3 regions of the Streptomyces sp. NPDC085524 genome follow, and region 3 is predicted to be linked to each of the others. Evidence: riboswitches for the same ligand, from Rfam matches in the RefSeq annotation. Region 3 holds a riboswitch; each other region holds the start of a gene.
What was found. A riboswitch is a leader RNA that binds a small molecule or an ion and turns the genes downstream of it on or off. The one in region 3 is predicted to bind cyclic di-AMP.

Region 1 (4,935 bases), on a different contig from region 3:
GCCGCGCCGACGAACTGTGCCGGTTCGCGGTGCTGTTCGGTGACCCGCAGCTGGCGCTGACCGCCGTCCAGCGGGTCCTCTCCGTCACCGCCGAGGAGGTGCAGGCCGTGGCCGCGGCCCGCCTGCGCCCCGACAACCGCGCGGTGCTGGTCTACGAGCCGCTGCCGGGCTCTGCCGAGTCCGCCGAGTCCGACGAGAGCGACGAGAACGAGGGGGCGGAGCAGTGAGCGACACCGCAGCCGTCACGATGACCTTCCACCCGCGGCCGCAGGCCGGCGAGGCCAAGCCGTGGGCCTTCCCCGCCCCCGAGCGGGGCGTGCTGGCCAACGGCCTCACCCTGCTGCGCTGCCACCGCCCGGGCCAGCAGGTCGTCGCGGTCGAGATCAACCTCGCCGCCCCGCTGGACGCGGAGCCCGAGGGCCTGGACGGCGTGGCCACCATCATGGCCCGCGCGCTCTCCGAGGGCACCGACAAGCACTCCGCCGAGGAGTTCGCCGCCGAGCTGGAGCGCTGCGGCGCCACCCTCGACGCGCACGCGGACCACCCGGGCCTGCGGGTCTCCCTGGAGGTCCCGGCCTCCCGCCTGCACAAGGCCCTCGGCCTGCTCGCCGAGGCGCTGCGCGCACCCGCCTTCGCCGACAGCGAGGTCGACCGGCTGGTGCGCAACCGGCTCGACGAGATCCCGCACGAGCAGGCCAACCCGCAGCGCCGGGCCGCCAAGCAGCTCTCCAAGGAGCTCTTCCCGGCCACCCTGCGGATGTCCCGCCCGCGCCAGGGCACCGAGGAGACGGTCGCCCGGATCGACGCGACCGCCGTACGCGCCTTCTACGAGGCCCACGTGCGCCCCGCCACCTCCACCGCGGTGGTGGTCGGCGACCTGACCGGCATCGACCTGGACGCCGTGCTGGCGGACACCCTGGGCACCTGGACGGGCGACGCCGCCGAGCCGCTCCCGGTGCCTCCGGTGACCGCGGACGACACCGGCCGCGTGGTCATCGTGGACAGGCCCGGCGCCGTCCAGACGCAGCTGCTGATCGGCCGCATCGGGGCGGACCGCCACGACCGGGTCTGGGCGGCCCAGGTGCTCGGCACGTACTGCCTGGGCGGCACCCTCACCTCCCGCCTGGACAAGGTGCTGCGCGAGGAGAAGGGGTACACGTACGGCGTGCGCGCCTTCGGCCAGGTGCTGCGCTCCACCGCGGACGGCAAGGGCGCCTCGATGCTCGCCATCAGCGGCTCGGTGGACACCCCGAACACCGGACCGGCCCTGGAGGACCTCTGGAAGGTGCTCCGCACCCTCGCGGAGGGCGGCCTGACCGACGCCGAACGGGATGTGGCGGTGCAGAACCTGGTGGGCGTGGCCCCGCTGAAGTTCGAGACGGCGGCCTCCGTCGCCGGCACCCTCGCCGACCAGGTCGAGCAGGAGCTCCCGGACGACTACCAGGCGCAGTTGTACGCCCGGCTCGCCGAAACGGGCACCGTGGAGGCCACTTCGGCGGTCGTGAACGCCTTCCCGGCGGACCGGCTCGTCACGGTCCTGGTGGGCGACGCGTCGGTGATCGAGGAGCCGGTGCGCGCCCTCGGGATCGGTGAAGTCAGCGTCGTCACCAACTGAAGTGACCCACTGACGCTCCCAACTGGCGCCTGACCGGCGCTTCTTGAAGGGGCCCGGGCGGCTTGGCCGCTCGGGCCCCTTTTGTCTGTTTCGTGGCGAGGTTGCTTGTTTGCGGTGTGGCGTACGCAACAAAAAGGCGTGTCTGTTTGGTGATTGGCTGATGATCCGCCTAGCGTCGGCCGTGCTGTCCGTCAGTTGTACGCGCCGCATCCGCGGCACCGGGCAGCGATCGCCGAGTCCCCGTCAGGCGCGAGCCTGGGGAGCCGGGGACCCACATCAGTCCCTGGGGTGAATCGGACCCCCTCGCAAGAGGAGGCCCGTAGGAGACCTTCCTGCTCCGAACCCGTCAGCTAACCCGGTAGGCGAGAAGGAAGGAAAGGATCAGCCCCTTCATGGCGTTTGGCAGTCGTCCCGCCGGCTCCGGTAAGCACCGTGGTTCCAGCCGTCTGAGCCGCAAGACCGCCGGTTACGCCGGCATAGCCGCCCTCGCCACCACCGGCGTCGTCGGCACCCTCGCCGCCCCGGCCTTCGCCGCGGACAACGGCGCCAACGAGCACCAGGACAACGCGCTCGGCGCGGTCGTGGTCGCCGAGGAGCTCCCCGCCGACATCGCCGAGCAGGCCGACTCCCAGCAGCACGCCGCCGAGCAGGCCGCCGCCAAGGCGCAGGCCGAGGCCGACGCCAAGCAGGCTGCCGCCGAGGCCAAGCGCCTCGCCGAGGCCAAGGCGAAGGCCGAGCGCGACGCCGCCGAGCGTGCGGCCCGTGAGGAGGAGCGCAAGCGCCTCAACACCTTCGTGGCTCCGGTCGACGGCTCCTACGTCTCCACGCAGTACCACGCGGGCGGCGGCATGTGGTCCTCCGGCAGCCACACGGGCATCGACTTCCACGCCGACGAGGGCACCTCGGTGCACGCCGTGGGCGCCGGTGTCGTCGTCGAGGCGGGCTGGGGCGGCGCGTACGGCAACAACGTCGTCATCAAGCACAACGACGGCACCTACACGCAGTACGGCCACATGCTGCGGCTGAACGTCTCCGTCGGCCAGCAGGTCGTCGCGGGCCAGCAGATCGGCCTGTCGGGCTCCACGGGCAACTCCAGCGGCCCGCACCTGCACTTCGAGGCCCGTACCGGCGCCAAGTACGGCTCGGACATCAACCCCCTCGCCTACCTGCGCTCGCACGGCGTCGACGTCTGACCGACTCCTGCGCACCGCCTGCTCCACCGAAAGGCCCCGGCTCCCCGAGCCGGGGCCTTCGTGTTTCGGCGGGATTTCCGGATCTCCCCTTTCCGGCCGCTCTCGGAAATCATCGTGTGTTGCAATAGAGTCGCAGCAGTAGTGGCACCAATGAGGGTGTGAGTCGGAAAAAGCGGAGGTCCGGTCTTGCGTATTCCTGCGCACGCGGTATGCACGGCAATTCGCGACGACATCGTCTCCGGGGTCTTCGGGCCGGGCAGCAGACTGACCGAGGAGGTGCTGGCCCGCCGGTACGGGGTCTCCCGCGTCCCGGTCCGCGAGGCGCTGCGGACCCTGGAGTCCGAGGGGTTCGTGACCACGCGGCGGCACGCGGGGGCCTGCGTCGCCGAGCCGACGGAGCAGGAGGCGGCCGATCTGCTGGAGCTGCGGATGCTGCTGGAGCCGCTGGCCGCGGCCAGGGCCGCCCGGCGCCGCACCGAGGCGCACCTCAAGGTGCTGCGCGGGCTGGTCAGGTTGGGCCAGGAGCGGGCCAGGCGGGGCCAGGGGGAGGACCTGCGGTCCCTGGGCGGCTGGTTCCACGAGACGCTGGCCCAGGCCTCGGGCAGCCCGGGGCTGATCGCCCTGCTCACGCAGATGCGGCACAAGGTCGCGTGGATGTACGTGGTGGAGGCGCCGGCCCGGCCGGTGGAGTCCTGGGCGGAGCACGGCGCGGTGGTGGACGCCGTGGCCCGGGGCGACGCGGAGCGGGCGCGGGCGCTGGCCGCGGTCCACGCGGAGCGCGCGACGGGGGCGCACCGGCTGCGGATCCCGGCGGTGGTGAGCACTTCGCAACCTGCCGTAAACATGTCGAGCGGCCGGCATTAACAGGAGCCGTATACAAAGGACGGGTGCGAGTGCGCCGCCGGTCGAATTCGGATTCTCCGCGAATTCGCCGAGCGTGGTGCGGTCCGCTGTCCGCGCGTGGTGCCGGTGAATTCGGGCGCGCGGAATTCCGGTGCGTGCAATTCGCTTGCGGCGGGCCTGTGCGCGGGTGCGACCGGGCCGACGGTTCACGGGTGCGGCTCCGCCGCCGGGGCTCCGCCCGGACCCCGCTCCTCAGACGCCGGAGGGGCTGGAACGTGCCCGGCCTCGGCTCGCAGGTGCGCACCGGACGAGCTGGAGGACTGTGCCCCGCGCCGGCTTGCGGGTGCAGGGCGGCGGACATGACGAAGCCGCGGCCTCCGGGAGGGGGCCGCGGCTTCGGCGGGTGGTGCGGGCGAACCCGAAGGGTCAGACGGTCTCGGGGAGCTCCTCGAGACCCTCGGCGACCAGCTTCGCGAGGCGGTCCAGCGCGGCCTCCGCGCCATCGGCCTCGGAGGCGAGGACGATCTCCTCGCCGCCCTGGGCGCCCAGGCCCAGAACCGCCAGCATGGAACCGGCGTTGACGGGGTCGCCGCCGGCCTTCGCGATGGTCACCGGGACGCCGGAAGCGGTCGTCGCACGGACGAAGATCGAGGCGGGACGAGCGTGCAGGCCCTCGGCCCAACCGACGTTGACGCGGCGCTCTGCCATGGTGATGCCCTTCAGGTTCTTACGGTTGTCTAGACCAGTCTCTCATGAAGCCCGGAATGCTCGGACCGACCTTCGTCCCGGATCTCCCGCCGTTCGGCCATCCCCAGCTTGCACCGTTTCGTCCTGTAATGCCTATCGCGCCGCGCGAGCGCGACCCGCCCCGTCCGCGCGCGCTTCCGGCCCGTAAGGTATGGGCATGACCATCGAGTCGGACCCCTCGTACCCGGCCCACTGGGAAGCGGACGTCGTCCTGCGCGACGGCGGCACCGCCCGCATCAGGCCGATCACCACCGCGGACGCGGGCCGCCTGGTCAGCTTCTACGAGCAGGTCTCCGACGAGTCGAAGTACTACCGCTTCTTCGCGCCCTACCCCCGCCTGTCCGACCGCGACGTGCACCGCTTCACGCACCACGACTACGTGGACCGCGTCGGCCTCGCCGCGACCATCGGCGGGGAGTTCATCGGCACCGTCCGCTACGACCGCATCGGCCCCGACGGGCGGCCCTCCTCCGCCCCCGCCGACGAGGCCGAGGTCGCCTTCCTCGTCCAGGACGCCCACCAGGGGCGCGGCGTCGC
Region 2 (4,935 bases), on a different contig from region 3:
CTCACCGGAGCGGTGCGACATCATGCACTTGAAGCCGTTGCGCTGGGCCATCTCGACGGCGTCGAGGGTCTCGGTCAGCGAACCGATCTGGTTCACCTTCACGAGCAGGGCGTTCGCGGAGCCCTCCTCGATACCGCGGGCCAGGCGCTCCGGGTTGGTGACGAAGAGGTCGTCGCCGACGATCTGCACCTTGGAGCCGATGCGCTCGGTGACGGTCTTCCAGCCGGCCCAGTCGTCCTCGAACAGCGGGTCCTCGATGGAGACGAGCGGGTACGCCTCGACGAGCTCGGCGTAGTAGTCGGTCATCTCGGCGGCCGAGCGGGACTTGCCCTCGAACTCGTACTGGCCGTCCTTGTAGAACTCGGACGCGGCGACGTCCAGCGCGAGCGCGATGTCCGTGCCCGGGGTGTAACCGGCCTGCTTGATGGCCTCGATGATGAGGTCGAGCGCGGCGCGGTTGGACTCCAGGTTCGGGGCGAAGCCGCCCTCGTCGCCGAGACCGGTGGAGAGGCCCTTGGCGTGCAGGACCTTCTTGAGGGTGTGGTAGACCTCGGCACCCCAGCGCAGCGCCTCGGAGAAGGACTCCGCGCCGATCGGGGCGATCATGAACTCCTGGATGTCAACGTTGGAGTCGGCGTGCGACCCACCGTTGAGGATGTTCATCATCGGAACGGGCAGCAGGTGCGCGTTCGGACCGCCGAGGTAGCGGAAGAGCGGAAGGTCGGAGGCCTCGGACGCGGCGTGCGCCACGGCGAGGGAGACACCGAGGATGGCGTTGGCGCCGAGGGAGCCCTTGTTCTCGGTGGCGTCCAGGTCGATCATCGCCTGGTCGATCAGGCGCTGCTCGGTGGCGTCGTAGCCGACGAGCTCGGGGCCGAGCTGCTCGATGACGGCGAGGACGGCCTTCTCGACGCCCTTGCCGAGGTAGCGGTCGGGGTCACCGTCACGGAGCTCTACGGCTTCGAATGCACCGGTGGAGGCACCGGACGGAACTGCAGCACGGCCGGTGCTGCCATCGTCGAGGCCCACCTCGACCTCGACCGTGGGGTTGCCTCGGGAGTCCAGGATTTCCCGGGCTACGACGACGTCGATGGACGGCACGAGCATCTCCTTCTGGGATGTGACGCTGGGTGTGCGGCGGCATGTCAGGCCGTGGGACGGCCTTGCCGCTTAGAGCCTAACCGGCTCCGGGCACTCGGCCCGCCGACCGCCCGGGTCCTGGGACGAAAAAGGGCCCGAATACCCCCGTTCCAGGACATACAGCTGCGGAGGAAGGTGTCTTGGCCGTGCACACGCCGCCGCCCGGCGCGTGGAGGGGAAGGCGCGCCGGGCGGTGGGGCTGTCACGTGTGGTGAAGAAACCTGCGGCTATTGCCGCATCGTTCAGCTGAGCTTCAGCTTCTGACCCGGGAAGATCAGGTCGGCGTCGGACACGATGTCCTTGTTCAGCTCGAAGAGCTTCTCCCAGCCGCCCTTGACGCCGTTGGCGTCGGCGATGCCGCCGAGGGTGTCGCCGTCCTTGACCTCGTACGAGCCGTTGCCGGTCTTCGGGGCCTCGGTGCGCTCGGACCGGGTGGTCGGGGCCGGGGTCTCGGAGCGCTTGGGCTCCGTCTTCTTCGGCTCGGCCTTCTTGGTCTCGGTCTTCTTCGGCTGGGTCTTCTTGGTCTCGGTCTTCGGGGTCTCGGTCGAGCCGCCGCCCGTGTAGGAGGAGTTCGACAGACCCACGCCGCAGGACGGCCAGGCGCCCTTGCCCTGGCCCTTGAGGACCTTCTCGGCGATGGCTATCTGCTGGGACTTCGAGGCCTGGTTGGCCTGCGGGGCGTACGACTTGCCGCCGTACGCGGCCCAGGTGGAGGAAGAGAACTGCAGGCCGCCGTAGTAGCCGTTGCCCGTGTTGATGGCCCAGTTGCCACCGGACTCGCACTGGGCGACGCGGTCCCACTCGCTCGCGGTGGCGGCACTCGCGGTGCCCGCGGCCATCAGCGGCGCGGCGACGACGGCACCGGCGACACCGGCGAGCGTGGCGATGCGGACGGCCTTGGTGGCGCGACGGTGCTTGCCCTTGCCGGAAAGCAGCATGAGGTTCTCCTCACCGACGCCTACGAGGTGAGCTGTCGGGTTCGGGCGGATGAGTTGCCCGGCCGTGCGACCTAGCGCACGTCTTGACCCCTAGCCGGTTGCCGCCCGTCTCCGGACGGCCGTTCCCGGCACCTACCTTGGGTCCCCCGCTCCTGCCTTCGGCGCTTGACGCGACGACTGTTCCCCCCGTCCGCCGGCAGGACTCGGCGATGCGGTCGAAGGAGCCCGCGGTGGCGGGCGATTCAGAAGGTAGACAGGTCTCCCCCCGATGTTCAACGCGCCGCATCGGGGGGAGACGACCCCTACTTGCGCTCTCCCCAAGGGTGTTTGCGCAGGTGAGGACGGGGTTTGCGGAAGCCCCTGGGCGGGACACGCCAGTTGACCGGAAGAGACACATGTCTCATTCGAACGAAACGGACAATCAACTCTTTCCGGAAGGGTGAAGTGCCCTTATTGCGCGGTTAGATCCAGGTTCTGTCCGGGCTTGATCAAGTCCGCGTCCCCGCCGATGACCTGCTCGTTGGCCTTGTAAAGGGCGTCCCAGCCGCCCTTGACCCCCTTGGCATCCGCGATGGCCGTCAGGCTGTCGCCCGCCTTCACGGTGTACGTGGGCTTCGACGCGGCGTCAGAAGCCGCGGGCACCTCGGCCGCGGGCGCCCCGCGGTGCTTGCCGCTGCCCTCGCCGGGAGCGGCGAGCGGGGCCGTGGAGGCGTCAGGGGCCGCGGGGGCGTTCGGGTCCGCCGGAGTGGTGGCCGGGGGCAGGCCCGGGGTCGCGGGGGCCGTCGCGGGCGGGGTGGTGGACGGAGCCGTCGGGGTGCCCGGGTCCGCAGGCTTACCCGAGTTGCCCTGGTTGCCCTGATCGCCCGGGTTGCCTTGGTTGCCCTGGTTGTTCGAGTTGCCCGGAGCCGAGGGCTCCTCGACCGGGAGGTCGGCCGGAGGCATGACGGGCAGTCCGAGGTTCGGGCCGAGCGGGCCGTCGGCGATCCCCGGGGTCGGCGCCCCGAAGTCGGTGGACGGCGGCACGGCGCCCGAGTTCGGCACGGCGTCGTCCGGGCGGGAGGGCGCGGGGCCGACGGTCCCGTGGTTGCCGGGCTGGCCGGGGTCGACCACGGCGGCGGGGCCCTGCGCGTCCAGCCCGGCGGGCGCCGCGCACATCGGCCACGCCTGCGGGCCCTTCGCGGCGAGCACCCGCTCGGCGATGGCTATCTGCTGGGAACGGCTGGCGAGGTCGGCCCGCTCCGCGAAGTCGAGCCCGCCGGCCTCCCGCCACTCCTCCTGGGTGAACTGGAGCCCGCCGTAGGCACCGCTGCCGAAGTTGGCGCTCCAACTGCCGCCGCTCTCGCATTCGGCGACCTTGTCCCACGTGGACGTGTCCGCCGCGCTCGCGCCGGTGGCGGCGAGCAGCGGCAGAGCCAGCGCGGAGCCGGTGACTCCGGCAGTGACGACTATCGCGGGCACCTGACGGGGGCGTCTGTGGCGGCCGTTCCCGGAACGCATGAGGCTGCACCTTTCGCATAACGGCGGGGTAACGGCAGAACCTAGCGGCCATCGAACGCATGTCACAAGTTGGGTCGGAAACTGACTTCGGATCAGGTGCGACTCAGGCGTTCGGTACTGCGAAGCGAACGGGAAGAGTGCGCAGGCCACGCATGACGAGTCCGCCGCGCCAGCGCAGCCCTTCGGGCGGAACGGCGAGTTCCAGATCCGGCAGACGCGTCAGCAAACTCGCAAGCACGGTCTGCAGACGGGATTCGGCAGGGGACACCCGCCGGTCCGGGTCGCCTCCTCCGACGTACACCTCCCCACAGTTCCCCGTGATCCGGCCGGCGGCGGGGGTCCGCCGGCCCAGCCGCCCGCCTGGAGCTTCTGCTCGCGGCCGTTCCAGGTCCGGGAGAAGATCACGGCGGCTGTGAGGTGCTTCGGCCCGTCACGGTTACGGTCAGGAGGTGCACGAAGACGCCTCCCCTACCCCGCCGCCCCGTCTGTTCGACTGGGAGTTCGCGACCGACCCCTACCCCGCCTACGCCTGGCTGCGGGAAAACTCCCCGGTGCACCGCACCAAGCTCCCCAGCGGGGTCGAGGCCTGGCTGGTCACCCGGTACGCCGATGCCCGCCAGGCCCTCGCCGACCAGCGGCTCAGCAAGAACCCGGCACACCACGCGGGATCAGCGCACGCCAAGGGCAAGACCGGGATCCCGGGGGAGCGCAAGGCGGAGCTGATGACGCACCTGCTCAACATCGACCCGCCGGACCACACCCGGCTGCGGCGGCTGGTGTCGAAGGCGTTCACCCCGCGCCGGGTCGCCGAGTTCACAGGACGTGTGCAGGAGCTGACGAATCAGCTCCTCGACGGTTTCGCGGAACGGGGGGAGGCGGACCTCATCCACGAGTTCGCCTTCCCGCTCCCCATTTACGCGATCTGCGAGATGCTCGGCGTACCGCGCGAGGACCAGGACGACTTCCGCGACTGGGCCGGCATGATGATCCGCCACGCCGGAGGCCCGCGCGGTGGGGTGGCTCGCTCGGTCAAGCAGATCCGCAGCTACCTCGTCGAGCTCATCCACCGCAAGCGCGACGACCTGGGTGACGATTTGATCTCCGGACTGATCCGGGCGAGCGACCACGGCGAGCACCTCACCGAGAACGAAGCCGCTGCGATGTGCTTCGTGCTGCTCTTCGCCGGTTTTGAAACGACGATCAACCTCATCGGCAACGGAGCCTACGCTCTGCTGCGGAATCCCGGTCAACGCGAGCGTCTCCAGGCCTCCCTCGCTGCTGGAGAAACAGAGCTGCTGGAGACCGGCATCGAAGAACTGCTCCGCTATGACGGTCCCGTGGAACTGGCCACCTGGCGGTA
Region 3 (4,935 bases):
ACCGGTACGGGGTGCAGCCGCTTGGGACCGGCGAAGGGGAACGGGGAGCACCGCTGGCCCCACACGGGGTCGAACAGCACGCGGCGGCCGTCGATCTCCGCGAGCACGCTGGAGTGGCCCATCCAGGTCAGGCGCAGGCCGCTCACCGGCGGTTTCGCCAGCTCGGCGAGAGTGGTCGGGTAGACCGGGATCGGTGCGGCCGGAGCCCGCCGGATCCGCTGCTCGCGGTGGAAGTAGATCTTGGCGAACTCCGCCATCGACCCGGAGGGCCTGTTCCGGGCACCGACCGGATTCTGGAAGACGCCGTCGGCGAAGTTCGGCGAGCGGCGGATCCGCTCCAGCCGCGCGCCCGAGGGGTCCGCGCCGAAGGCTTCGGGCCGCAGGGCGCGCAGCCGGGGACGCAGGGGACGAGAGCCGGTCAAGGCGCCTCCAGGGACGGTGCGGTCGGTATGAGGGTGCGGTGGGGATGTTCGTCGGTCTACGAGCATCCCAACGCACACCGGCCCCGAAGGATTCCGCATCCCCCGCGCGTGTCGTCCCCCGGCGGCCCCGGGCAGTGTCCCGGCTCCCCCGTCTACAGCGGCAGCAGGTCCGGCCGCTTCGCCTCGACGTGGTCCCCGGAGGACTCGCCGCGCAGCCGGCGGCCGATCCAGGGCACCAGGTGCTCGCGCGCCCAGTGGATGTTGTCGCGGGTCACGTCGACCGAGCCGCGCGGGCGCTCCGGCGGCCAGGGCTGGTCGGGGTCGGCCGGCACGTCCAGTCCGAGCACCTGCGCGGCCCGCAGCGCGACCCGGGTGTGCCCCTCGGGCGACAGGTGCAGCCGGTCGGTGTCCCACGCCCGGCGGTCCTGTACGGACTTGAGGGACCAGAGGTCGAGCACCGGGCAGTCGTAGCGGTCGGCGATGGCGCGCACGTGGACGCTGTACGTCGCCACCTTGCCCCGCAGGTGCTTGAGGACCGGTACGCCCCGGGTGTCGAAGCCGGTGGTGATCACGACCCGGCCGACGGCTCCGGTGAGGTCGGCGACGGCCGCCTCGAACCGCTGGGCCACGTCGTCCGGGTCGGTGCCGGGGCGGATGATGTCGTTGCCGCCGGCGCAGAAGGTCACGAGGTCCGGTGCGAGCGCCTTGGCCCGCGGGACCTGGTCGGCCACGATCTGGTCGAGGAGTTTGCCGCGCACGGCCAGGTTCGCGTACCGGAATTCGCCTTCTGGATGCTGGTCGGCCAGGAGCACGGCGAGCCGGTCCGCCCAGCCGAGATAAGTGTCCCCGGGTCCCGGGTCCCCCACGCCCTCGGTGAAGCTGTCCCCGATCGCCGCGTACGAGCCGATGGTCTTGGGTTTCGTCGTCGTCGCTGCCACGAGACGACATCCTTCACTCTCGTAACCAACCTACGCCAACGTAATGAGGGGTTGACGGGCCGTGATCTTTACCACCCGGGGGATAAGGAATACGTACACGTGGGGCCGGGACCCCCCTCGGGTCCCGGCCCCACGCGTGCCTGTGCTCCGGCGGCGGCTGCCGTCAGATGCTGACGCCCTTCGAGCGGAGGTAGCCCAGCGGGTCGGTGTCGGAGCCGTAGGAGGGGCCCGTGCGGATCTCGAAGTGCAGGTGGGGGCCGGTCGAGTTGCCGGTGGAACCGGACAGGCCGATGGTCTGGCCTGCGGTGACGCTCTGGCCGACCGAGACGGACAGCGAGGAGAGGTGGCCGTACTGCGAGTACATGCCGTCCGCGTGCCGGATGACGACCTCGTTGCCGTACGCGCCGCCCCAGCCGGCGGAGACGACGGTGCCGGCTCCGACGGCCCGGACCGTGGTGCCGGAGCTCGCGATGAAGTCGACACCGGTGTGGTAGCCGGAGGACCACATGCTGCCCGCGACCTTGTACTGGGTCGAGACGCCGGTGCTGGCCAGCGGAGCCACGAAGCCGGAGGCCGAGGTCTTGGCCGCGGGGGCCTCGGCCGGGGACTCCTTCTGCGCCGGGGCGGCCTGCTCGGCCGCCTGCGGAGCGGTCCTCCGGGCCGTCTTGGGAGCGGTCTTCGGGGCGGTCTCCGGAGCCGATTCCGGAGCCGATTCCGGAGCGGTTTCCGGAGCGGTTTCCGGAGCCGCCTCCGGGACGGTTTCCGCCGGAGCCGCCTCGCCCGCACCGCCGAGGTTCAGCTTCAGGCCGGGGTGGATCAGGTCGGGGTTGCTGCCGACCGCCTCGCGGTTGTCGGCGTAGAGCTGCTGCCAGCCGCCGGACAGGTGGCTCTCGGCGGCGATCTTGGAGAGGTAGTCGCCCGGCACGACCGTGTAGACGGTCGGCGCGGCGGACTCGGCCCGGAGCGCGGCGGGGACCTGCGGGGCAGCCGCGGGGGCCACGGTGGCCGTGGCCGTCGTCGCGGCGGCCGGGGCACCGGCCGCCTGGGCGCCGGCCGCACCCATCAGCGGCAGCGCGAGGGCCGCACCACCGGTGCCGGCGACGGCGAAGCCGCGCGAAATCGAAAGGGACTTGGGGCGGCGGTGCTTACCCTTTGCAGGCATGTCGAATTCCTCTCCGGCGCCTGCGAGGTGAGCTGTCGGGTTCGGACTGGAGATGTCCGGCGGTACATGAACGGACCATGTACGGCTTCACCCCTAGCCGTCCCGGAGCTGACTTCCGGGACAGCGGCTTACCTGGTTCCCCCGCTCCTGCCGCGCGTGAATGGTCGAGTGCGGTTTCCGGGCGGCGGCAGGATTCGGCGATCCACCCGGATCGGTCGCGAACGTAATCCCAAAAGGCCGCACCGAACAAGCCGTGAATTTCCTGACGGAATCACAGGCACGGGAAACCGGGGGAATGCTGGTCACCCTGCGTCCATTCCCGCCCGCCAACAACCGCGCCGGCGCAGGCATTCGGCTTTCGCGATCAGGCACTCACGGTCACCGTATGATCTGGCTCACGGGGACGCGCCCGATCTCGCCTCCACTTATGGCAAGTTGTCGCCAAGTAGTGTAATTCGGACAGAGCACCCACGAGCAGGATCACGAAGCGGAGGACTTCCCTTGACCCAGCAGATACAGGAGCCGGAACTGTCCGGAGTGCGCAATTTCCGCGATGTGGGCGGATTGCCGACTTCCGATGGACGAAGGGTCAGGACGGGACGACTGTATCGAAGCGGACATCTCGCACATGCCACTGAAACCGATGCGGAATTCCTCGATTCGCTCGGCCTGCACACCGTGTTCGACTTCCGCAACGGCGCCGACCACGCGCTGGAGGGCCCGGACGTGGACCTGCCCGGCGTGCGGAACGTGAACATCCCGCTCTCGGATCCGGCCGACGGCCGCGAGTTCTGGAAGATGGTCCGCGACGGCGACCTCGAGCAGCTCCGCTCGATCCTGGGCGACGGGAAGGCCGCGGCCCGGATGACGAACTCGTACCGGGCGATGATCAAGAACCGCACCGCCGAGCACAGCCGGGTCCTGCACGCCCTCGCCGAGGACAGCGTCCCGGCGCTGATGCACTGCGCCGCCGGCAAGGACCGGGCCGGCCTGTCGATCGCCGTCACCCTGCTCGCGCTGGACGTGGAGCGCGAGGCGATCGTCGCGGACTACCTGGAGTCGAACGCCCCGCACCGCCGCTACCGGGTCCGCCGGAGCGACGACTCCGCCGAGGCCCGCTCCCCCGAGGTGATGGAGCTGCTCGCCCCGCTCTTCGACGCCCGCGCCGAGTACCTGGTCGCGGCCTTCGACACCATCGACGAGACCTGGGGCGGCGTGGACCGCTACCTGGAACAGGGCCTCGGGCTCACGCCCGGGACCCGGAGCCGTCTGCGCGAGCGGCTGCTCGACTGACGGAGGGGCGGGAGGGGAGCGCGTCGGCGCGCTCCCCTCCCGCCCTTCCCGCGGCCGTCGGCCCGCTTCCCGCCGGTCAGCGGTTGCCGACCGCCTGCTTGACCAGGGTCCGGCCGAAGTCCCACATCAGCCCCGACCCGCCGTGCGCCTCGTCCATGACCGCGCGGAAGGCCCCGACGAACCGGTCGACGTCCCGCTCGTCCACGATCAGCGGCGGGATGAGCTTGATCACCTCGAGGTGGTCCCCGGAGACCTGGGTCAGGATCCGGTGCTTCTGGAGCAGCGGCACCACGACCATCTGCGCGAAGAGCCCCTTGCGGGCCGCCTGGAGCATCGTCCAGCGGCTGCGCAGCCCCAGCGAGGACGGCCGGCCGAACTCGATGCCGATCATCAGCCCGCGCCCGCGGACCTCGTGGAGCAGTTCGTACCCGTCCACGAGCGCGGCCAGCCGCCCGCGCAGCAGGTCGCCCATCGCCCGGGCGTTGGCCACGACCTCCTCGTCCTCCATGACCCAGAGCACCGCGAGCCCGGCGGCCATCGCCTGCGCGTTGGAGCCGAAGCTCGCGGAGTGCACGAGCACCCGGTCCATGGAGGAGTAGACCTTCTTGAAGATCCAGTCCTTTCCCAGGGTCGCCCCGACCGGCACGTAGCCGCCCGACAGCGCCTTGGCCACGCACACCAGGTCCGGCTCCACACCCGGCTCGTGCTGGTAGGCGTAGAAGTCGCCGGTACGTCCCAGCCCGGTCTGCACCTCGTCCGCGATCAGCAGCGCCTTGTGCCGGTGCAGCAGCTCCTGCGCGGCGGACAGGAATCCGGGCGGGGCCGCGAGGACCCCCTTGCCCTGGATCGGCTCGACGACGAGGGCGGCCACGTCTCCCTTGCGGAGCTCCCGCTCGAGGGCGGCCAGGTCCCCGAGCGCGATCCCGGTGTCGGGGAGCAGCGGGGCGAAGCCGTCGCGGAAGCCGCTCTCCCCGTTGACCGAGAGCGAGCCCGTGGTCAGGCCGTGGAAGGCGTGGTCGCAGTAGAGGATCCTCGGCCGCCCGGTGGCGTACCGGGCGAACTTCAGGGCCGTCTCCACGGCCTCGGTGCCGCTGTTCCCGAAGAAGACCCGGTCCAGGTG

Region 1: it holds a riboswitch for cyclic di-AMP, as region 3 does, so the genes downstream of both, ACIGFK_RS30845 (M23 family metallopeptidase) here and ACIGFK_RS02320 (LysM peptidoglycan-binding domain-containing M23 family metallopeptidase) in region 3, are expected to answer to the same signal.
Region 2: it holds a riboswitch for cyclic di-AMP, as region 3 does, so the genes downstream of both, ACIGFK_RS27500 (transglycosylase family protein) here and ACIGFK_RS02320 (LysM peptidoglycan-binding domain-containing M23 family metallopeptidase) in region 3, are expected to answer to the same signal.

Annotation. Positions count from the first base shown of each region.
Region 1 is NZ_JBITTH010000024.1:39,039-43,973, reverse strand. Features, by position in the region: gene ACIGFK_RS30855 (M16 family metallopeptidase) at 1-227, shown strand, start outside; gene ACIGFK_RS30850 (M16 family metallopeptidase) at 248-1,615, shown strand; cyclic di-AMP (ydaO/yuaA leader) riboswitch at 1,836-1,995, shown strand; gene ACIGFK_RS30845 (M23 family metallopeptidase) at 2,008-2,808, shown strand; gene ACIGFK_RS30840 (GntR family transcriptional regulator) at 2,995-3,672, shown strand; gene ACIGFK_RS30835 (HPr family phosphocarrier protein) at 4,078-4,359, opposite strand; gene ACIGFK_RS30830 (GNAT family N-acetyltransferase) at 4,550-4,935, shown strand, end outside.
Region 2 is NZ_JBITTH010000019.1:163,150-168,084, reverse strand. Features, by position in the region: gene eno (phosphopyruvate hydratase) at 1-1,107, opposite strand, end outside; gene ACIGFK_RS27500 (transglycosylase family protein) at 1,383-2,078, opposite strand; cyclic di-AMP (ydaO/yuaA leader) riboswitch at 2,081-2,252, opposite strand; gene ACIGFK_RS27495 (transglycosylase family protein) at 2,529-3,575, opposite strand; partial or broken gene ACIGFK_RS27490 (cytochrome P450) at 3,679-3,819, opposite strand; gene ACIGFK_RS27485 (cytochrome P450) at 4,025-4,935, shown strand, end outside.
Region 3 is NZ_JBITTH010000001.1:520,816-525,750, forward strand. Features, by position in the region: gene ACIGFK_RS02310 (MBL fold metallo-hydrolase) at 1-422, opposite strand, end outside; gene ACIGFK_RS02315 (SGNH/GDSL hydrolase family protein) at 575-1,360, opposite strand; gene ACIGFK_RS02320 (LysM peptidoglycan-binding domain-containing M23 family metallopeptidase) at 1,524-2,522, opposite strand; cyclic di-AMP (ydaO/yuaA leader) riboswitch at 2,527-2,732, opposite strand; gene ACIGFK_RS02325 (tyrosine-protein phosphatase) at 3,024-3,815, shown strand; gene ACIGFK_RS02330 (aspartate aminotransferase family protein) at 3,892-4,935, opposite strand, start outside.